DNA from 3 places in the Leptolyngbya sp. PL-A3 genome. Region 2 is predicted to be linked to each of the others. Evidence: predicted binding sites of a transcription regulator. Region 2 holds the regulator's gene; each other region holds the start of a gene.

What was found. The regulator NtcA, encoded in region 2, controls nitrogen genes in cyanobacteria. The targets are predictions, from matches to a motif close to TTTGTANNNNNNNNTACAAA.
Region 1: a site for NtcA is predicted at 3,787-3,806, ahead of glnA (type I glutamate--ammonia ligase). Genes of this name have one in related genera too.
Region 3: a site for NtcA is predicted at 3,578-3,597, ahead of NDI52_RS03865 (DUF4278 domain-containing protein). Genes of this name have one in related genera too.

Annotation. Positions count from the first base shown of each region.
Region 1 covers NZ_JAMPLB010000007.1:124,014-129,420, forward strand. Annotated here, with positions in the region: gene NDI52_RS08090 (adenylate/guanylate cyclase domain-containing protein) at 1-2,012, shown strand, start outside; gene glnA (type I glutamate--ammonia ligase) at 2,163-3,584, opposite strand; gene apcB (allophycocyanin subunit beta) at 4,244-4,753, shown strand; gene NDI52_RS08105 (hypothetical protein) at 4,849-5,407, opposite strand, start outside.
Region 2 covers NZ_JAMPLB010000012.1:90,391-95,797, reverse strand. Annotated here, with positions in the region: gene NDI52_RS11885 (ABC transporter ATP-binding protein) at 1-335, shown strand, start outside; gene hisB (imidazoleglycerol-phosphate dehydratase HisB) at 555-1,190, opposite strand; gene fabI (enoyl-ACP reductase FabI) at 1,408-2,184, opposite strand; gene ntcA (global nitrogen regulator NtcA) at 2,794-3,465, shown strand; gene NDI52_RS11865 (DUF3084 domain-containing protein) at 3,640-5,046, shown strand; gene NDI52_RS11860 (pre-16S rRNA-processing nuclease YqgF) at 5,238-5,407, shown strand, end outside.
Region 3 covers NZ_JAMPLB010000003.1:86,044-91,450, forward strand. Annotated here, with positions in the region: gene NDI52_RS03855 (hypothetical protein) at 1-765, shown strand, start outside; gene NDI52_RS03860 (glycosyltransferase) at 1,750-2,952, shown strand; gene NDI52_RS03865 (DUF4278 domain-containing protein) at 3,174-3,350, opposite strand; gene NDI52_RS03870 (hypothetical protein) at 3,628-3,804, opposite strand; gene NDI52_RS03875 (AAA-like domain-containing protein) at 3,852-5,222, shown strand; partial or broken gene NDI52_RS03880 (PAS domain S-box protein) at 5,219-5,407, shown strand, end outside.

The DNA.
Region 1 (5,407 bases), on a different contig from region 2:
CTTTCTACATGGCTTCTCGCAATCAACGGGGAGCTACTGCCCTACTCAATGCCACCACATTTCTGGCCCAGAGCCTTGATCTGGAACGCACCCTCCAGGCGGTGATGAATGAAGCCCGGAAGCTGATGCAAGCCGATCGCAGCACCTTATTTTTACTAGACCGAGAACGCGGTGAACTGTGGTCTAAAATTGCCACAGCCGATGGCAAAGAGCTACTTGAAATTCGTATTCCAGCGAACCGAGGAATTGCTGGCTTTGTCGCTTCGACCGGGCAAACCCTCAATATTCCCAATGCCTACGAAGACCCCCGTTTTGACCCTTCGACCGATCAGCGAACGCGCTACCTCACGCGCAATATCCTGTGTATGCCGGTTTACAACTCAGAGGGGAAACTGATTGGTGTCACCCAATTAATCAATAAATATCAGGGCACGTTTAACCGCTCGGACGAAGAATTCATGCGGGCCTTCAATATTCAGGCAGGTATTGCGCTCGAAAATGCCCAACTCTTCGAACGGGTGTTACTGGAAAAGCAATACCAGAAGGACATTCTGCAAAGCCTTTCTGATGCTGTTATTTCCACCGACCTGGAAGGTCGCATTGTCACCATTAATGACGCAGCTCTGGCGTTACTGGGATGCCCCCTACAACGGGACGGGGGACGGCAGCAACAAACCTGGATTCGCAAACTCACCGGGCGCTGGGTCTGGGATGTGGTCCCCGTCGATAACCTGCGGATGCGCCTGGAGGACAGTCTGAAGCATGGTGCACGGCACTATGTACCAGAGCAAACCCTAACCGTTGGCAGTTACTTATTAGGCCAGGAAAAGTCGCAGCAGTCCCACGCTCTCTCTGACAAAGCCACGACTTTGGATGTGAAACCTGCCGAGGATGCCCCCATTGTGCGGCTGGAGGATACGGATGGGTTGACCCATGTGCTGGCAGTGCGATCGCCCACGCATCCCAACCACTACCTCCCCTGGAACCAAGAGACATCTGACGCTTCCCCCATTCCGGCTGAGCATGTTCAAGAGATTGAGCGCAGCATCAACCTCACCGTTAATCCACTCACGAACCCCGAAGGGCGGGTGCGAGGTGGTCTAGTTGTCTTGGAAGACATTAGCCAGGAAAAACGGATGAAGGCCACCATGTACCGCTACATGACACCCGGTGTCGCTGAGCGGGTCATGGCCCTGGGCGAAGATGCCCTCATGGTAGGCGAACGCAAGGACGTTACCATCCTCTTTTCTGATATTCGCGGCTACACAAACCTGACGGAGCACATGGAAGCGGCCGATGTCGTAACCCTGCTGAACAATTACTTCGAGACGATGGTGGAGGCAGTCTTCAACTTTGAAGGCACCCTCGACAAATTCATTGGTGATGCCTTAATGGCCGTTTTCGGGGCACCTCTCCCTCTCCAAAATCATGCTGTTATGGCGGTGCGCTCTGCCTTAGATATGCGACGACGCTTGGCCGAGTTTAACGCCGAGCGACAACTCATTAACCAACCAATGATTCGCATCGGCATCGGCATCAGCTCCGGCGAGGTCGTTTCTGGCAATATCGGTTCCCAAAAACGCATGGATTACACCGTGATTGGAAATGGTGTAGACATTAGCTCTCGTTTGGAAGGCGTCACGAAGGAATATGGTTGTGACATTATTCTTAGCGAGTTTACCTATCAGCTTTGTAAGGATGAGGTGTGGGTAAGGGAACTGGACCGTATTCGAGTGAAGGGTAAAACCCAGCCGATCGCCATTTATGAATTGATAGGCGATCGCCAATCTCCCCCCGACGACGAGACCCAAGAATTCCTCGACCTGTACTACAAAGCTCGTATTGCTTACACCCATATGGATTTCAAAACCGCCATTCAACGGTTTGAGCAAGCGCAGCAGCTGCGACCCACGGATCGCGCGATCGCCGTTCACCTGGAGCGTGCCCACACCTACCTCCTGACTCCCCCATCAGCGCATTGGGATGGCGTTCACACGATGACCACCAAATAAGCAATTTTTGTATGCACGCTGTGCTTGCAAAATTTCAAACACCCAAGAAAAAAGGGAAGGACTAACCCTTCCCTTTTTTTAACCAACACAGATACTTAGACAAAGAACGAACCGGTCACGCCTTTTGTTTTCTGTCTTATACCTTCTGCTTTAGCAATCGTAGTAGAGTGCGAACTCGTAGGGGTGAGGACGCAGACGCATCGGGTTCACTTCGTTGTCCAACTTGTAGTTGATCCAGTTGCCAATGAAGTCCTCGGTGAACACGCCACCGGTGATCAAGAACTCGTGGTCCTTCTCCAGGCTGCTCAGCGCATCTTCCAGAGAACCGGGGGTTGAAGGCACCTTCGCCAATTCTTCAGGGCTGAGGTCATAGATGTCCACATCCAGAGGCTCACCAGGATCAATCTGGTTCTTGATCCCGTCGATACCGGCGCAGAGCATTGCTGCGAACGCCAGGTAAGGGTTGGAGGTTGCGTCGGGGCAACGGAACTCCAGACGCTTCGCCTTGGGATTGGTACCCGAGAGAGGAATTCGCACGGAAGCGGAACGGTTACCCTGAGAGTAAGCCAGGTTTACGGGAGCTTCAAAACCAGGCACCAGACGCTTGTAGGAGTTGGTGGTGGGGTTGGTGAAAGCCAACAGCGCAGGTGCATGCTTCAGGATACCGCCGATGTACCACAAAGCCATGTCGCTCAGACCGGCATACTTGTCGCCCGCAAACAGAGGCTGACCATCGCGCCAGATGGACTGGTGGGTATGCATCCCAGAACCGTTGTCATTAAAGACCGGCTTGGGCATGAAGGTAACCGTCTTACCGTGACGTACACCCACGTTTTTGATGCAGTACTTGTAGGTCATGAGCCAGTCAGCTGCTTCAACCAGAGTACCGAACTTAAAGCCCAGTTCGCACTGACCGCCGGTTGCTACTTCGTGGTGATGCTTTTCAATGGGTACACCGCAGTCTGCCATGGTTAGCAGCATTTCCGTCCGGATGTCTTGCAGCGTATCCGTGGGAGCTACAGGGAAGTAGCCTTCTTTGTAGCGAGGCTTGTAACCCTTATTGCCGCCCTCTTCAACGCGACCGGAGTTCCAACGACCTTCTACCGAGTCAACGTAGTAGAAGCCTTGGCTCTCGGTTTGATCGAAGCGCACATCTTCAAAAATAAAGAATTCAGCTTCAGGGCCAAAGAACGCAGTGTCACCGATACCCGAAGCTTTCAGGTAATCGATCGCCTTATGCGCGATTACACGAGGGCAACGGGAGTACCATTCGCCCGTCCGGGGCTCTTTAATGCTGCAAATAATGCTAAGGGTCGGCTCCTTCATGAAAGGATCCTTCCAAGCGGTGGTGGGATCCAACACCATCGTCATGTCAGATTCGTTGATGGCTTTCCATCCCCGAATACTAGAACCATCGAAGGGAACCCCATCTGTAAAGCTGGATTCATCAATCTGGTTCTCAAAAACCGTCAGGTGCTGCCAGGTACCTGGCATATCGATGAACTTCAGATCGATCATCTTGTAACCTTCGTCTTTAATTAGACGAAGGACGTCTTCAGCGGTCTTGGTCATGAACTACTCCTTAGTTCCGGCAAATATTCAAAGAAATGTGACGCATGATGCACATGGAAGGCAACCCTCTGAGCTGCCCAAGGATGGCTCGCCTACTGACCCACGCTTCCCCTGCCCACACAGATCTCTGAATCCAAACATCTTGATCAGGTAATTGGGCTTAACTGCACCTGCATAATCGTAGGAACTGCGATGCACGCATTTTGTATAAAGAACTACAAAATGCGTGAGTTCTCTAAAGAAATTAGATTCCTCTTAAACGAGGCAATTCTACGGATTAAACCCCTCCTCAGAGAATCCTTCAAATTGATCCCCAAGGAGCGATCGCCCTCAAAGAAGTGCTTGTATGTAACACTTAACTTTTCTGAAATTGGAAGCTCTAACTGCCCAAAAAACAACATTTTTCCCAGAAAAATACGGCGATGGTCCCTAATCTTTAGAAAAATGTTGAGATTTGATAGTTGTCCGATCCTTAGTCATAAAACTTAATCAGGCCAGCTCCGATAGAGGCAGTAGAAGCCTCATTCCGCACAATGTCCCGTGATAAACTTAGCTTCATTGCGGCATAGAAGCCAGTTTTATCAGAGACGACGCAGGGCTCGTACAATCCCCTGTAACATCTGAACTATCAATAAACCTGTGTTGGGAGACTTTATTTTATGCGGGACGCAGTCACAAAGCTGATTGAAAACTACGATATCAAAGGCCAATACCTGGATCGGGACGCCATGGATAGCCTGAAGTCCTACTTCACAACAGGTATGGAGCGGGTTCAAGCAGCCGCTGTGATCAATTCGAACGCCGCAGCCATTGTGAAGCAAGCAGGCTCCCGACTGTTCGAGGAAGTACCTGAACTGATTCGTCCCGGTGGTAATGCTTATACCACTCGTCGCTACGCCGCCTGTCTCCGGGATATGGACTATTACCTGCGTTACGCCAGCTATGCCATCATTGCAGGCAGCATGGATGTATTGGATGAGCGTGTACTCCAGGGTCTGCGGGAAACCTACAACTCTCTGAGCGTACCCATCGCTCCGACCGTTCGTGGTATCCAAATTATGAAGGAACTGGTGAAGGAACAGGTAGCTGCTGCGGGTATTAGCTCCACTGCTTTTGTGGATCAGCCCTTTGATTACATGACGCTTGAACTGAGCGAGCAAAGCGTCTAATTCTCAAATATTTTCTGAAAAAGCAGAAGGGACGTTCTTAGAACGTCCCTTTTGCTTTTTGGCTCACTATTATGTTTACCTGGCATGTCAACAAATCAAATGCGAGCAGCCAAAAAACCATCCGGTTCCAAAATCCATAAGCTCATGCCCTCGGCTGATTGAATGATGACGGTTTCATCACCTCGGTAGCTGAGCCGGTTGATAATTTGGCATGCTTGCTGAAGATCATCAACTGTCTTGAATAAGCTATAGAAGCGGCCTTCATAGAGGATGGCGGAGAGGCGTTTATCGAGATCAGGAACAGAAATCTCGCACGTTTGATAACTATCCGTTGATGTCAGGAGACGGTAGGACGAATCCAACTCGTCATAGGAGGAATCCGCATCAGTAAAGCTTTGAGCGATCGCCTGTTGAGACGCTAAAAGGGCATCTGGCTCAAAGACCCAAATCGCGAATCCCTTGGGGGTTTGGGTGAGTAGGGGAAGGTGATCCCGCTGGCGCAGTTTAGTCGCTAATTCTAAAGCTCGCGCTCTATCTCGCTCAGAGCGGAAGAAGCTATAAAACTGATTCCCATAATTAATTGCAGGCATACGCTCACCCGTTTCTGTCAAAACAATATGACAGGAACGGTAGAGGGTACGTGACTCTAGAATC
Region 2 (5,407 bases):
CTCTGGCAGTACGTCCAAAAATGTTACTGATGGATGAGCCTTTTGGTGCGCTCGATGCCCTCACCCGAGGTAAACTGCAACAGCAGGTGCTCAACATCTGGGAGAGCCAGCGGCAGGCGGTGATGATGATTACCCACGACATTGATGAAGCGATTTATATGAGCGATCGCATCATCCTGATGACCAATGGCCCCGCTGCCACTATTGGTGAAGTCATCGAAGTGCCATTCCCCCACCCCCGCAACCGTGACCAGATCCGCCACGACCCGCTGTATGGCGAGATCCACGCCCGTGCTCTGGATTTTCTTTATCACCGCTTCGACAAAAACGACTAAGTTTTCCGAAATCAAGACTTACCAAGTTGTAGCTTGAGTTTGGGGTAGTAGCCCTGACAACAACGAAGACTGTTGTTGGGTTTCTCACTCCTCTGCTCAACCTGTGACTTTCAATTTTCCCTGTGACGAGGGCGTGCTGCTTCACCAGTACGCCCTTTTCTTTTCTCTGCCCGAATCCGTAGCTGCAAAGCACCAACGGATTCGGGCGATAGGCTAACTTTAGAGGACGCCTTTGGAGCTGGGGATCGCATTGGCACGGCGAGGATCGATTTCAACGGCCATGCGGAGCGATCGCGCGAAGGCTTTGAAGGTCGCCTCGATGATGTGGTGAGAGTTAATCCCATCCAATTGGCGAATATGTAGGGTGAGTTGGGCGTGGTTGACGATCGCGACAAAAAACTCCCGTACTAACTGCGTGTCGTAGGTTCCAACCCGTTGCGTGGGGATCTCCAGCCCGTAGCTGAGGTGAGGGCGACCAGAAAAATCAAGGGCAACTTGCACTAAGGACTCGTCCAGGGGGGCGACAAAGTGGCCGAAGCGGGTAATGCCTTTGCGATCGCCCAATGCTTGCGCTAAAGCCATTCCCAACGTGATCCCCACATCCTCATTGGTGTGGTGGTCGTCGATGTGGGTGTCGCCTACAGCTCGTACATCCAGGTCAATTAACCCGTGAGAGGCAATCTGATCCAGCATGTGATCTAGGAAGGGAACGCCGGTTTCTGCGTGGCAGGTGCCCTGGCCGTCCAGGTTGAGGCTAACCTGTACGTCCGTTTCTTTTGTTTTGCGGCTGACGGAGGCGGTACGGGCAGGCCGGTCTAGATCAATAGCGGAGGATTGGCGATCGCGGGTTTGCATAGAAATCAGTTTCCAAAAAGCATTAGTTCAATTATTCCGCACGCTTTGTAAAGCGGCATGGCCGGTCCCAATTAGGAGGCGCAGAGCCTCCAGGGGGCATGGGTGTTAGGTATGACAATGGGGGGCGATCGCACTTCTAGAAATAGATTCTCGAGCTATTTAGAATCTATCTCCATTCCCCCTGCTCCCCTGCTCCCTTGGCCCCCTGTCTCAACACCTACATCCCCATAATCTCGTAACCCGAATCCACGTAGATAATCTGGCCTGTGATGCCACTTGCTAGAGGGCTACACAGAAATGCTGCAGCATTTCCGACCTCCTCTTGCGTAACTGTGCGGCGTAGAGGGGCAACCTCTTCTACATGACGCATCATATCTAGAATGCCACCGACTGCTGAGGAAGCCAGAGTGCGAATAGGTCCAGCGGAAATGCCGTTCACACGGATATTCTGGGGGCCCATCTCTGAGGCCAGGTAGCGCACATTCATTTCCAGTGCAGCCTTTGCCACCCCCATCATGTTGTAGTTAGGAATGACCTTCACACCGCCCAGGTAAGTCAAGGTCACGACAGAGCCACCCTCTGTCATCAGAGGCTTGGCAGCCCGGCACAGTTGCACCAGGGAGTAGGCACTGACTTCCATCGCCAGATTGAAGTTGCCTCGGGAGACATTGCTAAAGTCGCCAGTCAGGTCTTCTTTGTTGGCAAAGGCCAGGCAGTGAATCAGAATGTCAAGACGACCCCACTTGTCGCGCACGGTGTCGAAGGCGGCAACCACCTGCTCCTCGTTTTGAACGTCACAAGGAACAAAGATAGAGGGGTTCAAAGGCTCAACCAGCTCTCCCACCTTCTTTTCAAAACGGCCCTTCTCGTCGGGCAAATAGGTGATGCCAAGGTTGGCTCCCGCTTTGTGGAGTTGCTGGGCAATGCCCCAGGCGATGGAGCGGTTATTGGCAATGCCAGTTACGAGGGCATTTTTTCCAGTTAAATCCAGCATGGGAATGAGGAGGTATGGAATATAAAGCGCCCTTCAGAATACAAGAAAGAGGGATCGTCGCGATAGGGGGCGGAGAGGAGACTTCGGGAACTCGCTTTTCTGGCTGTCACATCAAGCCAGTAGTAAAGGGAAAGGTTGAGTGCTTTACGCCCAACCTTTCCCTTTACTACTGGCTGCGTACTTCACCCAATTCAGAGCCCTAATTTTGCCGCTAGAAAGCAGCAGCAAAATTTGATTTTTGGGTTGGGAGAGACATGAAATAACAAAGTGCTATGGAGAGATAGCTCATTGTTATTTAATCCGTTCAAAATTTAGTTTTAATAAAAGAATACACTCTGACGAGATATTATTCACTATTAAGTGAATCTCATGGTTCAGGTCTATGGCCTCTGTCTTCTGGCAAATAATGCGATCGCAGCCAATCTACGGCAATATTTTTGGGCACCAGGGGTGTAACTTGAGGTAGTTCGCTCTGTAACGTAATTTTCGATACAAAAACTAGCTCTAAAGTTAGTTTAAGTGTTCTAAAGTCATGATTCGGTCAACTTTTGCTGACTTGAAGCAGGATTTGATTAGCCCCCTCACTACGGTTTAGGCAGGACGAGAGGAATGGTTGTGGCACAAGATAAGCCTCTGGCGGATGTCTTTCGTCAATTAAGTGGTGGTGTTTTCCCGCCGATGGTGGAGACCTTCGACCGTGGCAAAACCATCTTCTTCCCCGGAGACCCGGCAGAGCGTGTGTACTTTTTGTTGAAGGGTGCAGTCAAATTGTCTCGGGTGTATGAAGCCGGGGAAGAGATCACCGTGGCGCTGCTACGGGAAAATAGTGTGTTTGGTGTGTTGTCACTGATTACTGGGCAGCGGGCCGATCGCTTTTACCATGCTGTCGCCTTTACCCCCGCAGAACTGTTGTCAGTGCCCATCGAACAGGTAGAAAAAGCCTTGAAAGAGCACCCAGAGCTATCTATGTTGATGCTAAAGGGTCTGTCATCTCGGATTTTGCAAACAGAAATGATGATTGAAACCCTGGCCCACCGGGATATGGGATCGCGATTGGTCAGCTTCCTGCTCATTCTCTGCCGGGATTTTGGCGTGCCGACCCCGGAGGGGATCACCATCGACCTGAAGTTGTCGCACCAGGCGATCGCCGAGGCCATCGGGTCTACCCGCGTCACCGTTACCCGCCTACTTGGGGAACTCCGGACGGACAAGATGATTTCAATCCACAAGAAAAAAATTACGGTTTACAACCCGGTGGCGTTGAGCCAGCAGTTTACGTAACCCAATTTTATGGAGGAGGGCTGTGAAACAACCCTCCTCCATAAAATTTTGTTTTTCGTTGAGGAAAGATGCACTGCACCCTTCCCTGACAGAGTCTCGTTTCACATCCCGTAATTACACGCAAAACACTCAGCAGAATGCAGTAGGCTGTAGCTGTATTAGACAGAGCCGGGAATGACCACGGGGCTTGTATTAATTGCAGCAATTTTGATTTTAGGGGCGGTAATTGCCACGGTGGGCGATCGCCTTGGGATGCGTGTAGGTAAAGCGCGTCTCAGTTTGTTCAACCTGCGGCCTCGGCAGACGGCCACCCTGATTACTATCCTGACGGGTATCGTGATTTCGGCGGTGACCTTTGGTATCTTGTTTGCGATCAGTGATCAGCTACGGACAGGGGTTTTTGAGCTGGAGCAGATTCAGGATGACCTGGCGACAGCTCGGGAACAGTTGGATCAGGCCCGTACGGAGCAGGAGGAGGTTCAGTCTGAGCGAGATTTGGCATTGAGACAACAGCAACAGGCGCGGCGGCGGCTTCAGGAGACAAATCGAGAGTTACAGCAGGCGATCGCCCAGAGCCAGGCTCGAGAGCAGCGGCTCAAGGAGACGAGCCAACGTCTAAGTTCCACCGAAGCTCAGCTGCAACAGGTAGATGCCAGCTTCCAGGAGGCCCGCGGGCTGCTCCAGAGCGTCACGCAACAGGCCCGTCAGTTACGCAGCGAGATCAACCAGTTGCAGCGCGATCGCAACCAGCAAATTGCCCAACGCGAACAGGAGATCGCCGAACGCGAACAGGAGATTGCCGAACGCGACCGTCAGATTGCCGAACGGGAAGCTCAGTTGAGTACGCTGGAAACTCAGCGCACAATTTTGACTCAGGCAATCGCAGATCTAGATCGCGAGTTCCAGGGGTTACGTCAGGGGAATGTGGCATTGCTTCGTAACCAGCCGTTGAGCGCGAATCTAGTCCGAATTGTTGACCCCGATAGTGCACCTCAGGTCGTGCGGGAGTTACTCCAAAACGCGAACCGGGCCGCTCTGCTACGGCTCATTCCGGGTACAACCACTGTCGATCGTCAGGTGTTAGCCGTCACCTCAAATCAGGTGGAGTCTTTGCTAAATCAATTGAGCGATCGCCAGGAATACGTCGTGCAGGTGCTCTCAGCGGGTAATTACGTGGTGGGAGAGCCCTGTATTTTGGCAGGGGAAGCGTGTATTCAAGTCTTTATTTCAACAGCATTGAATGAGTTGCTATTCCCCAGCAATGCCGTGTTGGCCAGTTCCAATCTTAGCCCTGAGCGGCTCACCGCAGCCCAGCTTACCGAGCAATACTATATTCTGATTCGCACCGCTCAATTCCGCATGCGTCAGGCCGGGGTGTTAACCGACACCCAGTTGCAAATCGCTGATGGGCAGCCCGAAACAGTCGGTCGCTTTTTCCAGGCGTTACAAGAACTGAGTGGTGTGGTCGAGGTGCAAGCCCGCTCTAGAACTCCGATCCTAACGGGTGGCCCTAACCCGATTGTGGTGAACCTGGTAGCCCGCCAAAATGGACAGGACCTTTTTAGTACAGAATCGTTTTAAGGCATGGCTGAATGGAGTATGGTTTTTGGGTGTGTGCGATCGTCGTTTTTACGCCCTTACAGCGCTTTTCAAGCGCTTAAAATCTGGTTGTTTTTGTGAGAGCCGCGCGGAGCGCGGCTCTCACAAAAACAACCGTGGCTGATTCAAGCGCAAAGCGTTGTAAAAAATTGTTGTCGCAAACATACCCGGCTATGACCGAAGCAAATCATTTCTATATTCTCGGATTTGACCCTGGCCGGGATAAGTGTGGTGTTGCCGTCCGAAGTGCCGCTGGGCTAATTGTCGAGCATCAGGTCATTCCGGCAGGAGAGGCGATCGCCATCCTCCAAACCCTTTGCCAGCGCTACCCCATTGCTCAAAT
Region 3 (5,407 bases), on a different contig from region 2:
GTTGCTCAGGGCTACTGGAATGAGGGACAGCTAGAAACTGCATTAGAACTGGTTGGCCTAATGAATGAGGAGGCTCAGTTATCACCCCTCTTGCGAATTGCAGAGAAGTATTGGGATCAGGGACAACAGGCCGCTGCTTCGGCCACTTTGGAGCGGGCTACCGCTGTGTACAAAAATTTGGCAACCAGATCTGAGGCGGAGTATGTCTTACAGTTCTGGGCTTTGGCCAGATTAGTGGGAGTTTATATCCGGTTTGATCAGGAAGAGGGGCGATCGCAAGCCGCTGATTTAACGTCAGAATTGTTTGAGTTAGCGCAAACTTTCCCCACTCAGGAATACGGAACGCTCAGTCTTCTAACGGGTGCTGTTATTACCTATGTACGCGCCGGGCAAACAGAATCTGCCACTACAGCACTTTCTTACATCCTGAACAATGTTGACGTCGTGACAGAGCCCTATCTCAAAGCCATGATAGTGGCAGGGGCCGCAAATCAATATGCTGCTTTAGCAGAGGGTACTTCTTCGGGGGACGCATTTCACGAACGCGCTGCCGATCTCATGGCGCAAGCCGAAGATTTAGCAAACACAGAAGATGACAGTGCTCAACGTAATGTCATTGCTGCTGCCTTTTCCCTGGTGTACTACGAAATGGGCCAAGCTGACAATGCCTTACGAGTAACGAATGTAGTAGAACCTCCTGCTCTACGCGACCAGATTCAACAGGCGTTAGCCTGCGCCAACAGCTCTCAACAAAGACAGAATTAGAGAGGATAGATTTAGATTTGCTCAGATCCACTCCGATTAAAACATCCCAATTTGAAACGTAATCTCAAATTCACCCTGATTCGTAACTGACATCAAATCCGATTAAAGAATCATAGTATGCAGTGGTGCGGCGCACTATACGCCGCACCACTGCATACTAGGGTTCTTTAACTGGGCATACAGCACTATGTGCGTTGATTAAGTACAGAAGATAGTGTGTGGCGTGACGTGCCACACACTATCTTCTGTACTTAATCAACTTGGATACCGCTATATGAGTAGGATATTCTCATCAAAGAATTAAAGCCTCTAAAAATTGGGAACACTAAACCTGAATACCTCGAAGGGTTATGTGCCGCCATCTTAGGATGGCGGTTTTTTACTACGGTTCAAGACGAAAAGCGTTTTCTGTAAATATCCCAAAAGGGTTCACTACCAAAGAGAGTCCAATTTGATCCAATGGACCTTATTCCAACGGGAGCGACTTCGTTTTAAGGCTCCTGGCATGGACTTCAGTTTTTGAAAATCTGCTCAATTAAACATCAAATTGCAAAGCTATGCTGCCTACAGAATGGGTAGAGCCGCTCTTGGAGTTCGGTTAATTTTGTTCGTCTGCTTGTCAGATTTGTATACCAAGAGCAAACGTCTCAGTACAGGGTGGAACCGTAACACCCGCAAAAGAAATGTGTGCAATTCCAAAGGCTGCGCGGATTTCTAGCCAGTTACTGAGTGAATCTCATACCTAAGATACTAGACAAATTTATATTTATATTCTCCAAGTTTATATCCCCTTTATAGTTTCTATGCAAATATACTCTCCATACGTAACGAAACGATCGCCCCCACCCTTGGAACCATCAATTCCCTCAGGCCCTCTACTCAATAGAGGTTTAGAGAGAACTCATGATTCTAACGTCATAGCTGTTGCTAGATTACTGATCCAAAATACTGAAAGTACTCCTAATAAAGACAAACACCAAAGTTATGCATAGCCATAATCGGCCTACCCTGGCTTTAATACCCAACTTTAAGATCAAACTTTTACCTAATGATCAAATTATTATTACACGTAAGTTTATTGAAGCCGTTTTGATGTATGAAAGCCTGTGGAATGGGCGAGTCAAGGTTCTGATTGAAGAAGAGAAAAACGGAGTTGACGAAGTTGATCAAAAGGTCATGAACCGTCATGATTTACCTTTTGAAATGGAGTTTGTCCCCTATGATTCGCCAAACTTAATTGAGTATCTAAAAGGTTGTGTTGTTATCGGTAGCGTTGACTATCACCAAAATCACCTCAGCCAACTGTGCCGGGAGCATGGAATTCCCTGCATTTACACGGCTGAATACACCCTCAAGACTCGACAGCAAATCATTGCAGTGAGCACTACAAATCCGCTGAAACGGTTGCGGCAGAATTTATGGGCACAGCAGCAGGAAAAACGCCAACGACGGGCGATCGCCTTAGCCGACGGGCTGCAATGTAACGGTTTTCCAATTTTTGAGGAATATCGGTCTATCAATTCCCATCCTATGCTTTATCTGGATACCCGGATTACCGAGGATATGATGGCAACGCAGGATGATGTTGAGAAGCGGGCATTCTATCGATCTGACACAGAACCCCTACAACTGGTATTTTCCGGGCGCTTAAATCACATGAAGGGGGCTGATCACCTCATCGAAGTTGCCCAGCAACTGAAGCGCCTGCATGTGCCATACCATCTTTACATCAGCGGGGCCGGGGTTTTAGAAGAACCGATGAAACAACGGATCCAGCAGGAGTCGTTGGGTAATGAGATTACCATGCTAGGGGTTCCAGATTTTAAGTCTGAGTTCTTCCCCTTTGTCAAATCCAAAATGGATTTATTTATTTGTTGCCATCGGCAGGGAGACCCGTCCTGTACCTATATCGAAACCATGTCAGCCGGTGTTCCAATTGTCGGTTACGGTAATGAGGCATTCGAAAAACTGAGCAACAATTCGCATGCCGGTTGGGTTGTACCCTTAAACCGCCCCGACCTGTTGGCTCGGCAGGTTGCTAACTTGAATAAAAATCGAGAAGAAATCACCACGAAGGCAATGACTGCACAGAAATTTGCCCAGGAACACACATTTTTAGAAACCTTTCGGCGGCGGGTAGAACACGCAGAAGCCGTGTATACAGATGTAGCAGCCCGCCAAAACTAAAACTTACTGGAGGGGTTGTTTTTCGTGCACTTCGCGCATGAAAAACAACCCTTTAAAAGGCTCTCACGTTACAGCGCTTGCACCAGGATAGAGACAGGGTTGCCCTCACCTCTATCCTGGTGCAACAGACTTCCTGGGTATGATTTCACGCCATTATTTGCAAAAGAGCTGTTCGGATTCAAACAGGAACTTCGAGCCAAAGGCTTCAAGAAATCTTAACCTCATGCACGGTAGTGAATGCCACGGTATTTGAGTGACACGGGGGTGTAGTGTTGGGTAACTTTACCCTGCTGGATTTTGTAAGCTCTACCCAGGAAACGACCTTCATAGCCACTATCTATCATTTCCACCTCAGGATTCACTGATTCATGGGGGGCGCCACGATAAAACAGTTCCATTTTTGACTCCTTTAGAAAATGGGGGTTTTCTTTCAGGTCTTGGGCCAACCCCCTTTGGGGGCCTTGGCTTCCTTTGACCTTGACCTCAGTTTGCGGTTTGGCTCGCAGTTAAACCACCGATGTTTAGGGTATTAGGAGGAAGATAAGGCGCAAGGGAAGCGGAAAATGGAAGCACGGCACTCCTGCCGCCCCAGGTAAAATCTACAAAAACTAACGATTTTGAGGGTTTTTTAGCCTGATATAGGAAGCGATCGCCCTCAACCTTAGCAATAAGAAGTCAGATGAACATAGCGTTGTTTGCAATACCAAAGTAAGATTTCTCTAAGCTGAAAAAAAGTTCGGAGTTGCGGATTTTGTCCTTTTTGTAGCGGACTTGGGTGATGCCTTCGCCATAACAAACAGTTCCGGCAAGCCCTGCCATACTGTTTCTAAGGTATCCGGTGGCTTCTACCAATACATTTCCGTCGTTAGCAACCCTATTTTGCTTAGGACTGCGCCCCCATGTCTTTTTCGTCTAATCAGTTTACGACCTCGACCCAGGCCCCAAAACGACGGCGGCGGCGTGGGGTGGTTCTGACCCCACAGGGGTTTCAAAAAGTGCAGCAGGCTAAAACCGATGCCGAATTTGCTGATAACTTTGGCAATCGTTACACCCTGGAGGCATTGAGTGAACGGACAGGACTCGCAGTAGACACCTTAATGAAGGTCATGGCCTGTGAATCGGGTGTCGATAAGCAGACCTTAAAGATTTTGTTTCGGGCGTTTAACTTAACCCTGGAACCCGTTGACTTCACTCTGCCTCAAGTTTCTGTCGAAGAGATGAATGATGGGGGTGAGCCCGATGATGCTCCAGAGTTGCCGGGAGGGCAGGTACCTCTCGATTCAAGCTTCTACATCCAGCGGGCCACGACAGAAACAGAATGCTACAAAGTGGTGCTACAACCCGGTGGGTTGATTCGTATTAAGGCCCCCCGACGGATGGGCAAAACCTCGCTCATGAGCCGCATTCTGGCCCAGGTATCGCAGCGGGGTTGTCAGACCGTATCTCTGAGTTTCCAACTTGCAGACAAAGCCATCTTTCAAAACCTGGATCAATTTCTACAATGGTTCTGCGCCAATGTAGGCCTCGGGTTACAACTGCCTCGACGCATTGATGATTACTGGGATGATCTGTTTGGTAGCAAAATCAGTTGCAAAATTTACTTTGAACAGTATCTTCTGCCCGGTGCAGAGAAGCCTCTGGTGCTGGCTCTGGATGATGTCGATCGCCTATTTGACTATCCAGATCTAGCGGATGAATTTTTTGGGTTACTGCGCACCTGGCATGAAGAGGCCAAAAACCGTGACATCTGGAAACAGTTACGGATGATTGTGGCCCATTCTACAGAGGTTTACATTCCTCTCAATGTGAACCAGTCTCCCTTTAACGTGGGCTTGCCTGTTGAACTGAAGGCGTTTACTCTGGAGCAAATTCAAGATCTGGTGCAGCGCCACGGCCTCGATTGGCCCCTGGAGCAAACACAGCAATTAATGAACCTGGTGGGGGGATCACCCTATCTGATACAGACGGCGCTCTATCACATCTGGCATCAGGATGTGACGTTGGCAGAGCTTCTCGATCCGAAAACGATCCCGGTTGGCATTTACAGCGAACACCTGCAACGTCAGCATTGGGCACTACAGCAGAACCCAGATCTGGCGGCGGTATTTTCTAAAGTGGTCACGGCCTCTGAGCCGATCCCCATAGAGTTAGTGCAGGGATTCAAACTTCAGAGCTTGGGTCTGGTGCAGATGCAGGGGAATTTAGCTCGTAGCAGTTGCAATTTGTACGCTCAGTACTTCCGCGATCGCCTCCAAGGATCCACCCTATGAAGCTGCCCTCAGCCCTAAATAAGCCGTTGCGCGATCGCCTCCACCGCACGTCCCTGCGACAGGTGTTGATCATTCCCTTCGTGCTGCAACTGGCAGGGGTGGTAGGGTTAATCAGTTACCTGGCCTTTCGTAATGGTCAGGCGGCTGTCAGGGATTTGTCTTCGCAATTGCGCAATGAGGTTACT